DNA from 3 places in the Sinorhizobium sp. P24N7 genome. Region 3 is predicted to be linked to each of the others. Evidence: predicted binding sites of a transcription regulator. Region 3 holds the regulator's gene; each other region holds the start of a gene.
The links. Region 3 encodes LexA, which represses DNA repair genes until DNA is damaged. Its sites were predicted from a motif close to TGTTCNNNNTGTGTTCNG; they were not measured.

Region 1 (3,275 bases), on a different contig from region 3:
TCGATGCGGGCCGACGAGGACGAGGCGATCGAGACCGTCGCCGTCGCCAGAATCTCCTCGAACAATGCCTCGCGCTGCTCCGCGCTCAAGAGCTTGCTATCGTTGAGGCCCGCCGGGATCGCCTCCGGATTGAGGATGACAGCCGCAGCGACGACAGGGCCCGCGAGCGGACCACGCCCGGCCTCGTCGGCGCCCGCCACCGGCCAGAGACCGTCGCGCTGCGCCGCGCGTTCGAACGCGAAATCCGGAACGGCCGGCGGAAGAGGGAAAAGAGGGGAATCGGGCTGTTTGCTGCGTGTCATGCGGGCGACATTGGCATACTCGCCCGATTCCCTTCAAGCCCCCGGCTCGGTTTGCGGCGGTTGCCGGGGAAGACCAGCACCGCCCCCGAGGCAAAGGGCGGACACTGGAAGTTTTAAGGCACATCGGCGGTCGAGATCGTGACGTTTTTTCAATCTCCGGTGCGATGGCCTGTCGAAAAGGTCTGCATCAAAGCAGCGACAGTTGAACCCCCATCCCGAGCGGCGGCACGAAGAGATCGCTGCGCAATTGCCGGCGCGTCAGATTGAGGCCGAGCCGCTTGGCGGCAAGCTCGAACCGACGGCCGATCTGCCAGGCATAAGGTCCGCTGCCCTTCATTCGTTTACCGAACTCGGCATCGTAATCCTTGCCGCCGCGCATGGAACGGATGAGCGACATGACATGCCGGTAGCGGTCCGGATAGTTTCTGAGAAGCCAATCACGGAACAGGGGGCTCACCTCCAGCGGAAGCCGGAGGAGGACGTAGCTCGCATCCGACGCGCCGGCCGTCTTCGCCGAATCGAGCACGCGCTCGATCTCGTGGTCGTTCAGCGCCGGAATGATCGGCGCGACCAGAACGCCAGCGGGAATGCCGGCCTCGGAAATTGCGCGTAGCGCCTCCAGCCGCTTGGTGGGCGTCGACGCCCGCGGCTCCATGCTGCGCGCCAGTTTCCGGTCGAGCGTGGTCACCGAAATCCCGACCCGGGCAAGCCCCTTTTCCGCCATCGGCGCCAGCAGGTCGATGTCGCGCGTCACCATGGCCGATTTGGTAACGATCATGACCGGATGATTGGCGTCCTTGAGCACCTCCAGGATCTGGCGCATGATCCGCCATTCCTTTTCTATCGGCTGATAGGGATCGGTATTTGTGCCGATCGCGATCGGACGGAGCTTATAGTCCGGCTTCGCCAGCTCGCGCTCGAGAAGACGTGGCGCGTCCGGCTTGGCGAAGAGCTTGGCTTCGAAATCGAGCCCTGCCGAGAGCCCCATATAGGCGTGCGTAGGCCGCGCGAAGCAGTAGATGCAGCCGTGCTCGCAGCCACGATAGGGATTGATCGATCGGTCGAAAGATATATCGGGAGAATCGTTGCGCGTGATCGCGGTCTTCGGCTTTTCTATCTGGACCTCGGTCTTGAACGGCGGCAGCTCCTCGAGCGTTTGCCAACCGTCATCGAAGACTTCGCGCGTCATCGGCTCGAAGCGTCCGGAGATGTTGAGGGCGGCACCGCGGCCGCGCCGACGATCGACGTCGATTCTGATGCCGGTTCCGGCGACGAGGGCTTCCGCCACATCCGCGCTGTTGCCTGGCGCATAGACGCCCTGCTTGAGTTGAGACAGATCGTTCACCGAAATCTCCCGGAACCATATTCGGTTCGCTTGGTGTTGATTATTTTCCTAGCGTAGAAGAGGGAACAAATCAAGAACAAATATTCAGCACAGATCCGGGGAAGGTCCGTGATCATCCCGCACCCTGTGCGGAACGGCGCTTGTAGCAATCTGCGCTGCGATGCGGTAGGAACGGCTATGCTGACGGTCATCATGGAAACGAAGGACAACGAAGCGGAGCTCGCACAGACGCTCTCGGCGCTCGTTGCCGGTGCGGTGGAAGGGCTCGTCAGCGATGTCATAATCCTGGACCACGGATCGACCGACGGCTCTCCCAGGATCGCGGATGCGGCCGGCTGCCGCTTCTGCCTCGACTGGGATCTCGGCGATGTCCTTCGTTCGGCCCGCGGCGAGTGGCTGATGCTGCTGGAGCCTGGTGCCCGCCCCATCGGTCGCTGGGTGGATGAATTGGCCGAATACGTCTCTCTGAACAGGAGCCCGGCGCAGTTTTCTCCCTCGCGAATGCATAAGCGCCCGCTTCTCAAGCGCCTGGCGCACAGGTCGCCGCCGCTGGAATCCGGATTTCTGATGCCGAAGGGTGATGCAGTCGCGGCTGCGCGCGGCAACATGCCGCTCAGCGGCCTTACGAGCGGACGAGCTGCCCGCAAACTTGCGACCGAGCTCGTCCCAGCCTGGGTCGCAATGGAGAACCGGTCGACCGGTGAACGGCATCGGACGCCTGATTCCAAGATGTGAGCTTGCGATAGGTTGTCCATTCGCCCCGCGACCGAGGTGTCGGGGGACCCGAATGGCATCGTTGTTGTCAGAGCGAGCGGACTGCAAGCGAGTTCAATTGCCAGGCCGAGTCGATCGAAATGTCGATGCTGACGTCATTGAGGAGTGCCCAGATGCGATCGGCCACGCCGACATAGATCCAGAGCTCGCGGCCAGCGGGGAAGGCCATCTCGGTGAAGAGGTTGATGATTCTTCGTTCCCCAGGAACGGCCTGGATTGAGGTGCCGGGGAAGCTCTCGCCATCGCCGCTGCAGTAGAGGCCCGAGGCGAACCACTGGTCGCTCACCTCGTTCGCCGGTTCGACATCCTCCCAGTTCCAGAACACAGCCAACACGAGGCGGCCGCGCGTCGTCGCGTGAAAGTCGGACCACCCGAACTCGTCGTAGGTCGAAATGTGATGGCGGCAGATGAGGGCCGACAGGTCGGCCTTGACTTGCAGTATCCCGGTGCGAAGCGTCTTGAACGGCACGAGATAGCCGTTCTCCCGATAGGCACAGAGAAGATCCACGTCGGAGGCATCGCTGTTGCGGGCGATCAGTTTCGATCCAAACCGGCCGGCACAGTCCAGATAGGAACTGTTCTCCACGATTGCTCCGTCGCCGGTTGCCTGATTCTGATCGAGTCTGTCCCAGCAACCTCCAAAGGGCGGGAGAAACAGCTTTTCCTTGTCCGGATCGGGCGCGACATACACGATCGGTGGCTGTTTGAAGATGTCGGTCACGCTGCCGACCACCGTTTCGTGGCGGTGGAAGGCTTCAGGGCTCTTCACCAACGCGCCGACTTCGCTATAGGCGCGCTTATGAAGCCGTTTGAGCGCGTTCAGATCAAGGTCGGCATTCCTGGCCTCAACGAAC
Region 2 (3,275 bases), on a different contig from region 3:
TGCCCCTTCGCCGTCCTTTGGTCCCGACAACGCATCGATCAACGGTTGCGAAACCCCGATCGCCGCCAAGGTCTCACCCGCGCCGGGCGCAAAGCGCACCCACGCGGCGCCCCCGACGGCGAGGACGACGACGCTGATCGCGAGCTGATTCCAAAAGCGCATTCATGTCTCCAAAAGAAAAGCTCTCCAAAAGAAAAAGCCCTCCAAAAGAAAAGGGCGCTCCAACGAGGCGCGCACCCGATGGAACGTTCCGATTTGCGCCGATTATCGTTGTTTGCAGACGTCCGGGCAATCTCGGAATGGCATCATTACGCAATTGTAACAAAAGCGATTTTGGTGGCGGCATGATGGCCCCTGCGCCCGTCCTGAACCGCACACGCTGGCGGCGGGTCGGCGGCATGTTTACAGCTTGCGTGGCTCGGCTATTCTGTTCGTCGCCGGCGGCTGTTTCGGGCCGGCTCTCGACACGAAGGGAGACGGCAATGTGCGATGCATGCGTCATCGAATCGGTCAAGCAGCGGATGATGTCGCGGCGGAGTTTGCTCCGTGCGGCCGCGGTCGGTACGGCAGGCATTGCCGCCGCCGGCATGGGGATCGCACCTCCGGCGCTTGCCGCCGGCCACGGCAGCGTCACCGATCTCACCCATGAACTTCATGAGGAGTTTCCGACTTTCTTCGGTCAGCAGCAATTCTTCCGGGAGCAGAAGTTCAAATATGCCGAACACAAGTTCAACCTGTTCGAACTTCGGGTGAACGAGCACACCGGGACTCATGTCGACGCGCCGCTGCACTTCTCCGCCGACGGCCTTTCAGTCGCCGAGTTGCCCCTCGACAAGCTGCTCGTGCCGCTCTGCGTCGTCGACATCCGCGAGAAGGCGGCCGCCGATCCGGATGCGCAGCTGACGCCGGACGACATCAAGGCGTGGATTGCGGCCAATGGAGACATTCCCGAAAACGCCTGCGTCGCCATGCTGTCGGGCTGGTCGGATCATCTCGGTACCGACAAGTTCCGCAATGCAGACACGGCCGGTAAGATGCATTTCCCCGGCTTTCACGTGGAAGCGGCCAAGTTCCTGATCGAGGACACGAAGGCAGCCGGCATCGCCGTCGATACCCTCTCGCTCGATCACGGCATTTCGCCCGATTTCGCCACCCATTACGCCTGGCTGCCGGAAGGCCGCTGGGGCCTCGAGGCGGCCGCCAATCTCGACAAGGTGCCGGCCAAGGGCGCGACGCTGGTCCTCGGCGCACCAAAGCACCGTGGCGGCACCGGCGGCCCGGCCCGCGTCTTCGCCCTCGTTTGAAACGCATGGAGTAAGCATGAGCACTGTGGCGCCGCCATCCGGTCCCGAATCCGACCCACGCGTCAAGGCCGTCTTCGACGACATCCGGGCGACTCGGAAATCGGACTTCATCAACAATATGTGGCTCTGGCTCGCCTTCGACCCCGAACTGCTGGAGCGGACCTGGGCGGAGGTCAAGGCGGTAATGGCGACGCCTTCGGCGCTCGACCCGCTGGTGAAGGAAATGCTGTATATCGCGGTTTCCGTGAGCAATGGCTGCGGCTACTGCATTCATTCCCACACCGCCGCCGCAAGGACCAAGGGAATGACGGACGCCGAGCACGCGGATCTCCTGCGCGTCATTTCGCTCGCCGCCAAGACCAACCAGCTGGCGACGGCCCTGCAGGTCCCGGTCGATCCGGTGTTCGACGCGTCCGGCAAAACATAAACGGCGGCATGCCGACCTGAAAACATCAGTCTTTCCACAGGCATGCGCGAGCGGGCGAAGGTTCCGGAATAAAAGAAGAACATCCTTTCTGGCCTTTCGGTCCCGAATCACTACATTGGGCCGCATGACCAAAGGTTTTGACGATATTCCCTTTTTCGACGAGGAACCCGCGCCGCGGAAACCCGCCGCCGCCGGCGGCGGCATCGCGGCGCGCGCCATGGCCGCCCGCGACAAGGCGCAGCGACCGGACTATGTCTCCGGGCTCAACCCGGAGCAACGGGAGGCAGTCGAGGCGCTGGAAGGTCCGGTGCTCGTGCTCGCCGGCGCCGGCACCGGCAAGACGCGCGTTCTGACCACGCGGATCGCCCATATCCTTTCGACCGGCCGCGCCTATCCCTCGCAGATCCTCGCCGTCACCTTCACCAACAAGGCGGCGCGGGAAATGAAGGAGCGCATCGGCGTGCTCGTCGGCCACGCCGTCGAGGGCATGCCCTGGCTCGGCACCTTCCACTCGATCGGGGTCAAGCTCCTCCGCCGCCATGCCGAGCTGGTGGGTCTGCGGTCCGATTTCACCATCCTCGACACCGACGATGTCGTTCGACTTATCAAGCAGCTCATCCAGGCGGAGGGTCTCGACGACAAGCGCTGGCCGGCCAAGCAGTTCGCCGGCATGATCGACACCTGGAAGAACAAGGGCCTGGACCCGTCGCAAATCCCGGAAGGCGATGCCCGCGCCTTTGCCAACGGCAAGGGCCGCGAACTCTATGCCGCCTACCAGAACCGGCTGCTGACCCTGAATGCCTGCGATTTCGGCGATTTGCTGCTGCATCCGATCCGCATGTTCCGCGCCAATCCGGACGTGCTGAAGGAGTATCACGCCAAGTTCCGCTACATCCTCGTCGACGAGTACCAGGATACCAACACGGCGCAATATATGTGGCTGAGGCTGCTGGCCCAGCGGACGCAGGGTTCCGGGAAGAACAACCCCTCCCCAAGCCCTGCGGCGCCGCAGTCCAGCCCCTCCCCCTCGTGGGGAGCGGTTGGGGAGGGGCATTCCCCTGGCGCCGAAGAGAGAAAGCCCACCGTCAACATTTGCTGCGTCGGCGACGACGACCAGTCGATCTATGGCTGGCGCGGCGCCGAGGTGGACAACATTCTCCGCTTCGAGAAGGATTTCCCCGGCGCCAAGGTCATCAAGCTGGAGCGCAACTACCGCTCGACCGAGCATATCCTCGGCGCGGCGGCGCATCTGATTGCCCATAACGAGGGCCGGCTCGGCAAGACGCTCTTTACCGAGCGCACCAATCCCGACGACGAGAAAGTGCATGTTCATGCCGCCTGGGATTCCGAGGAGGAGGCTCGCGCGATCGGCGAAGAGATCGAGCAGCTCCAGCGCAAGAAGCACAACCTGAACGACATATCGATCCTCGTGCGCGCCTCATTCCAGATGCGCGAGTTCGAAGACCGCTTCGTCACGCTCGGCCTCAACTATCGCGTCATCGGCGGCCCTCGCTTCTATGAGCGGCTCGAAATTCGCGATGCCA
Region 3 (3,275 bases):
GTCGCCGCAAAGTACAACTTGTAGTTAATCCAAAGTGGTCAATAGACAGGAACATCACGTTCGGCAACATTGGAGCGCTTTCAGGAAAAGGGTGTAACGGTCTTCCGTAGGAAGTCGGTATTTTCATAGCGTTAGCTCGTCACTCCGACGGAGCCCGACGAAGTCGGCGCCGCGAAGGCCGTCCGGGTTTCCCAAGACGAGCATCGCCTACTTTACAGCACTGTGGAGAGAAAAATGGCGCATCTGATCGGTGGCATCGCCCCTTGGCTCGGGCTGGACAACCACATCTTCGGAACGAACGATCCGGATATTATCTTCGGAGACCCGTTCACGACCGGCAATAGCCTAGGAGTCTCCGAAATCGGCGGCTTCCTGTCTTCGGGGCAGGGTGGCCGCGACAGCCTTGACGGCCTTGGGGGCAACGACACGCTCTTCGGCGACGCTTGGACGATCTCCAATCAGGGGCGTGGTGGCGACGACCAGCTCGACGGCGGCGCCGGCGACGACACGCTGTACGGCGATGCCTTCCAGATCGATGCGATTGATTCCGCTATCGTCGCCGGAGGGAATGATCGTCTCTCGGGCGGCAAAGGCAACGATACACTCTATGGCGATGGCTACGATTGCCTCAGCGGACGTGGTGGAGACGACTGGCTCGACGGCGGCGCCGGAGACGACAGTCTCTCGGGCGACGCTTTCTCCCTGGGCGATTTTTTCGTTGGCGGGAACGATCGACTCCAGGGCGGAGAGGGCCATGACAAACTCTACGGCGATGGCCTCGACCAGGGCGTCGTGGAATCCGGCATTGGCGGCAACGACCACCTCTATGGTGGTTCGGGCAATGACTTTCTCGTTGGAGACATTCTTTTCTCACGTGGCGGCAGTGGCGGCGACGACCTGCTCGACGGAGGCAAAGGCAATGATGTCCTGTATGGCGATGCAGAGGTCGGCGTGGACACCGCGGGTGGGAACGACCTCTTGATCGGCGGCACCGGTAACGATCAGCTCTGGGGTGATGGTCGACTGACCGCAGGCTTCGCGGTCGAGACCGGTGCCGATCAGTTCCTGTTTTCACGAAACAGTGGTCGGGATGAGATCTTCGACTTCGAATTGGACAAGGACGTCATCCAAATCGCTGGCTATGGCTACGACGACTTCGCTGATTTTTTGCCCAACATCGGCAACGATGCTGACGGGAACGCTGTCCTGCAGTTGAATGGCACGGTCGATCAGGTCACTCTGATCGGCATCCACGCTGCCGACCTCAGCGCTGCCAACTTCGTCTTTGCGGGCGCGGAGTTCGCCTTCGTCTGACGCAGGTAAGATTTGTCGGTAACAAAGCTGAATAGGGGTGGTTTTTTGGAGGCCTCGCCCGGAATTGAACCGGGGTACAAGGATTTGCAGTCCTCTGCGTCACCACTCCGCCACGAGGCCTCTACGATTTGCGATTTTCAAATCGTGGCGCGGATTTAGAATGATTGCCCGCAATCCGCAAGAGGGTACATTTGGAATAGGGTCTTTTTTATTCTGTATAAATATGGCTTCGGTTCTGTGGAGGCGTGGCCATAGCGCCCCAAGGCGCAATGCGCCCACTTCTAACGCTTTGAAATTGCGTACTTCCGTGGGAAACGCCTGCACACCTCGTCGGGAGGCTAGTGGTACCGCCGGATGAGGCCGACAAGCCTGCCTTGGATCTTGACCCGATCCGGACCGAATATCCGTGTCTCGTAAGCCGGATTGGCGGCTTCGAGCGCAATAGAGGCGCCCTTGCGACGGAAACGCTTCAGAGTTGCTTCCTCGTCGTCGATCAGGGCGACGACGATATCCCCGGGGGTGGCAGTGCTTCCGTTCCGGATGATCACCGTATCGCCATCGAGGATGCCGGCCTCGATCATCGAATCACCCTTGATCTCGAGAGCGTAGTGCTCGCCGCTGCCGATCATTTCGACCGGTACGGAAATATCGTGCATGTTGTTCTGGATTGCGGAAATCGGCACGCCGGCGGCAATGCGGCCCATGACCGGGACAGCGACCGACGCGATCTCGGCCGGGGGCGCTGGTTTCGGTGCGGGGGGCGGGGCCGCAGGCTTGCCCAGACTGCCTTCGATCACGCTCGGCGAAAAGCCGCGGCGGACCTGCGAAGCGCCGGCATATGCCTCCGGCAGCTTGATGACTTCGAGGGCCCGCGCGCGATTCGGTAGCCGGCGAATGAACCCGCGCTCTTCGAGTGCGGTGATCAGACGATGGATGCCCGATTTGGAGGCAAGGTCCAGGGCATCTTTCATCTCGTCGAAGGACGGCGGAACCCCGGATTCCTTCATTCGTTCATGAATGAACAGAAGCAATTCCTGTTGCTTGCGGGTCAGCATGGCGTCACTCCAGAATCGCGAAACAAATCAAGAACAGAACCTATCTGTTCCATATGTGTTCCGCAAGTGCCTAAAATTCCGTGAATACCGCTTGCTGCTGAATGCCTGTCCGCTTTCCATCCGGCGTGCGATGGCGATCGCTCGGAATCTGGGGGCAGGGGCGTACGCTCACTTACAGCGGCCGGCCCAGTCGCTCGCCTACGCCATGCTAATAGGCAAGCCGCAGTCCGCCCGGCGTAAGAACGTCGAATTCAGGCTCGGGATAGGGCCCGTACCACTGGGTATAGGTCGTGTTGGTCGAGCCTGTGCTGGCGCACCCCGAAAGGGCGAAGAGGGAAAAAATTACGGCTGCCACCAAAGATTTAACAGGCATGTTTTTCTCCACTCGCGGGAGTTGCCCAGACCTCGAACGGGTCAGACTAAAACTTTCTCTCAAATCAGCTTTTTTGGCAAGCGCAGCCGAGCCTCGGCATCGACCGAGCCCTGGCAGCCTGACGTCCGGCATCGGTCGAAGTTGCCCCAGGTAAGTTCTGTCACCTAGGTCTCCGGGCTGAACAAAAGAGGGGAATGGTGGACCGAACGGGAGAAAGTACGAACCAACTATGGCTGGCGGTCGTTGAAATGTCGTCGTGGGTGGACGTCTTAAAACACACGAGCCTACGTTAGGATCATTCGCGGCTCCGGCAAACGCCCCGGCCTCGCCGATAGTGCCGAAGCACATTGCATGCTGGACGCTCCACAAAGTCGAGACGCCGAATCAGAATCGATACCTGTGCATTGCGCAACTCGATCCACGGCCGGCGATCTGCTCGCATCAGAGCTTCCGGACTGACATCGTGATCTACTAGCCTAGAGGATTTTGATATCCATGCGTGGAGGGTCCGGACGCCAGCGGACGCCCCCTCC

Region 1: the regulator LexA is predicted to act here: its motif matches at 1,709-1,726, upstream of ACFHWW_RS14200 (PA0069 family radical SAM protein).
Region 2: the regulator LexA is predicted to act here: its motif matches at 1,796-1,813, upstream of ACFHWW_RS10815 (ATP-dependent helicase).

What each region holds. Positions count from the first base shown of each region.
Region 1 is NZ_JBHMIW010000007.1:167,174-170,448, forward strand. It holds gene ACFHWW_RS14195 (ribonuclease HII) at 1-302, opposite strand, end outside; gene ACFHWW_RS14200 (PA0069 family radical SAM protein) at 490-1,647, opposite strand; gene ACFHWW_RS14205 (glycosyl transferase) at 1,825-2,382, shown strand; gene ACFHWW_RS14210 (hypothetical protein) at 2,450-3,275, opposite strand, start outside.
Region 2 is NZ_JBHMIW010000005.1:278,630-281,904, reverse strand. It holds gene ACFHWW_RS10830 (efflux RND transporter periplasmic adaptor subunit) at 1-162, opposite strand, end outside; gene ACFHWW_RS10825 (cyclase family protein) at 483-1,304, shown strand; gene ACFHWW_RS10820 (carboxymuconolactone decarboxylase family protein) at 1,321-1,731, shown strand; gene ACFHWW_RS10815 (ATP-dependent helicase) at 1,856-3,275, shown strand, end outside.
Region 3 is NZ_JBHMIW010000014.1:43,892-47,166, reverse strand. It holds gene ACFHWW_RS23210 (calcium-binding protein) at 235-1,314, shown strand; tRNA gene ACFHWW_RS23205 (tRNA-Cys) at 1,361-1,434, opposite strand; gene lexA (transcriptional repressor LexA) at 1,653-2,369, opposite strand; gene ACFHWW_RS23195 (hypothetical protein) at 2,578-2,742, opposite strand; gene ACFHWW_RS23190 (helix-turn-helix domain-containing protein) at 3,219-3,275, opposite strand, start outside.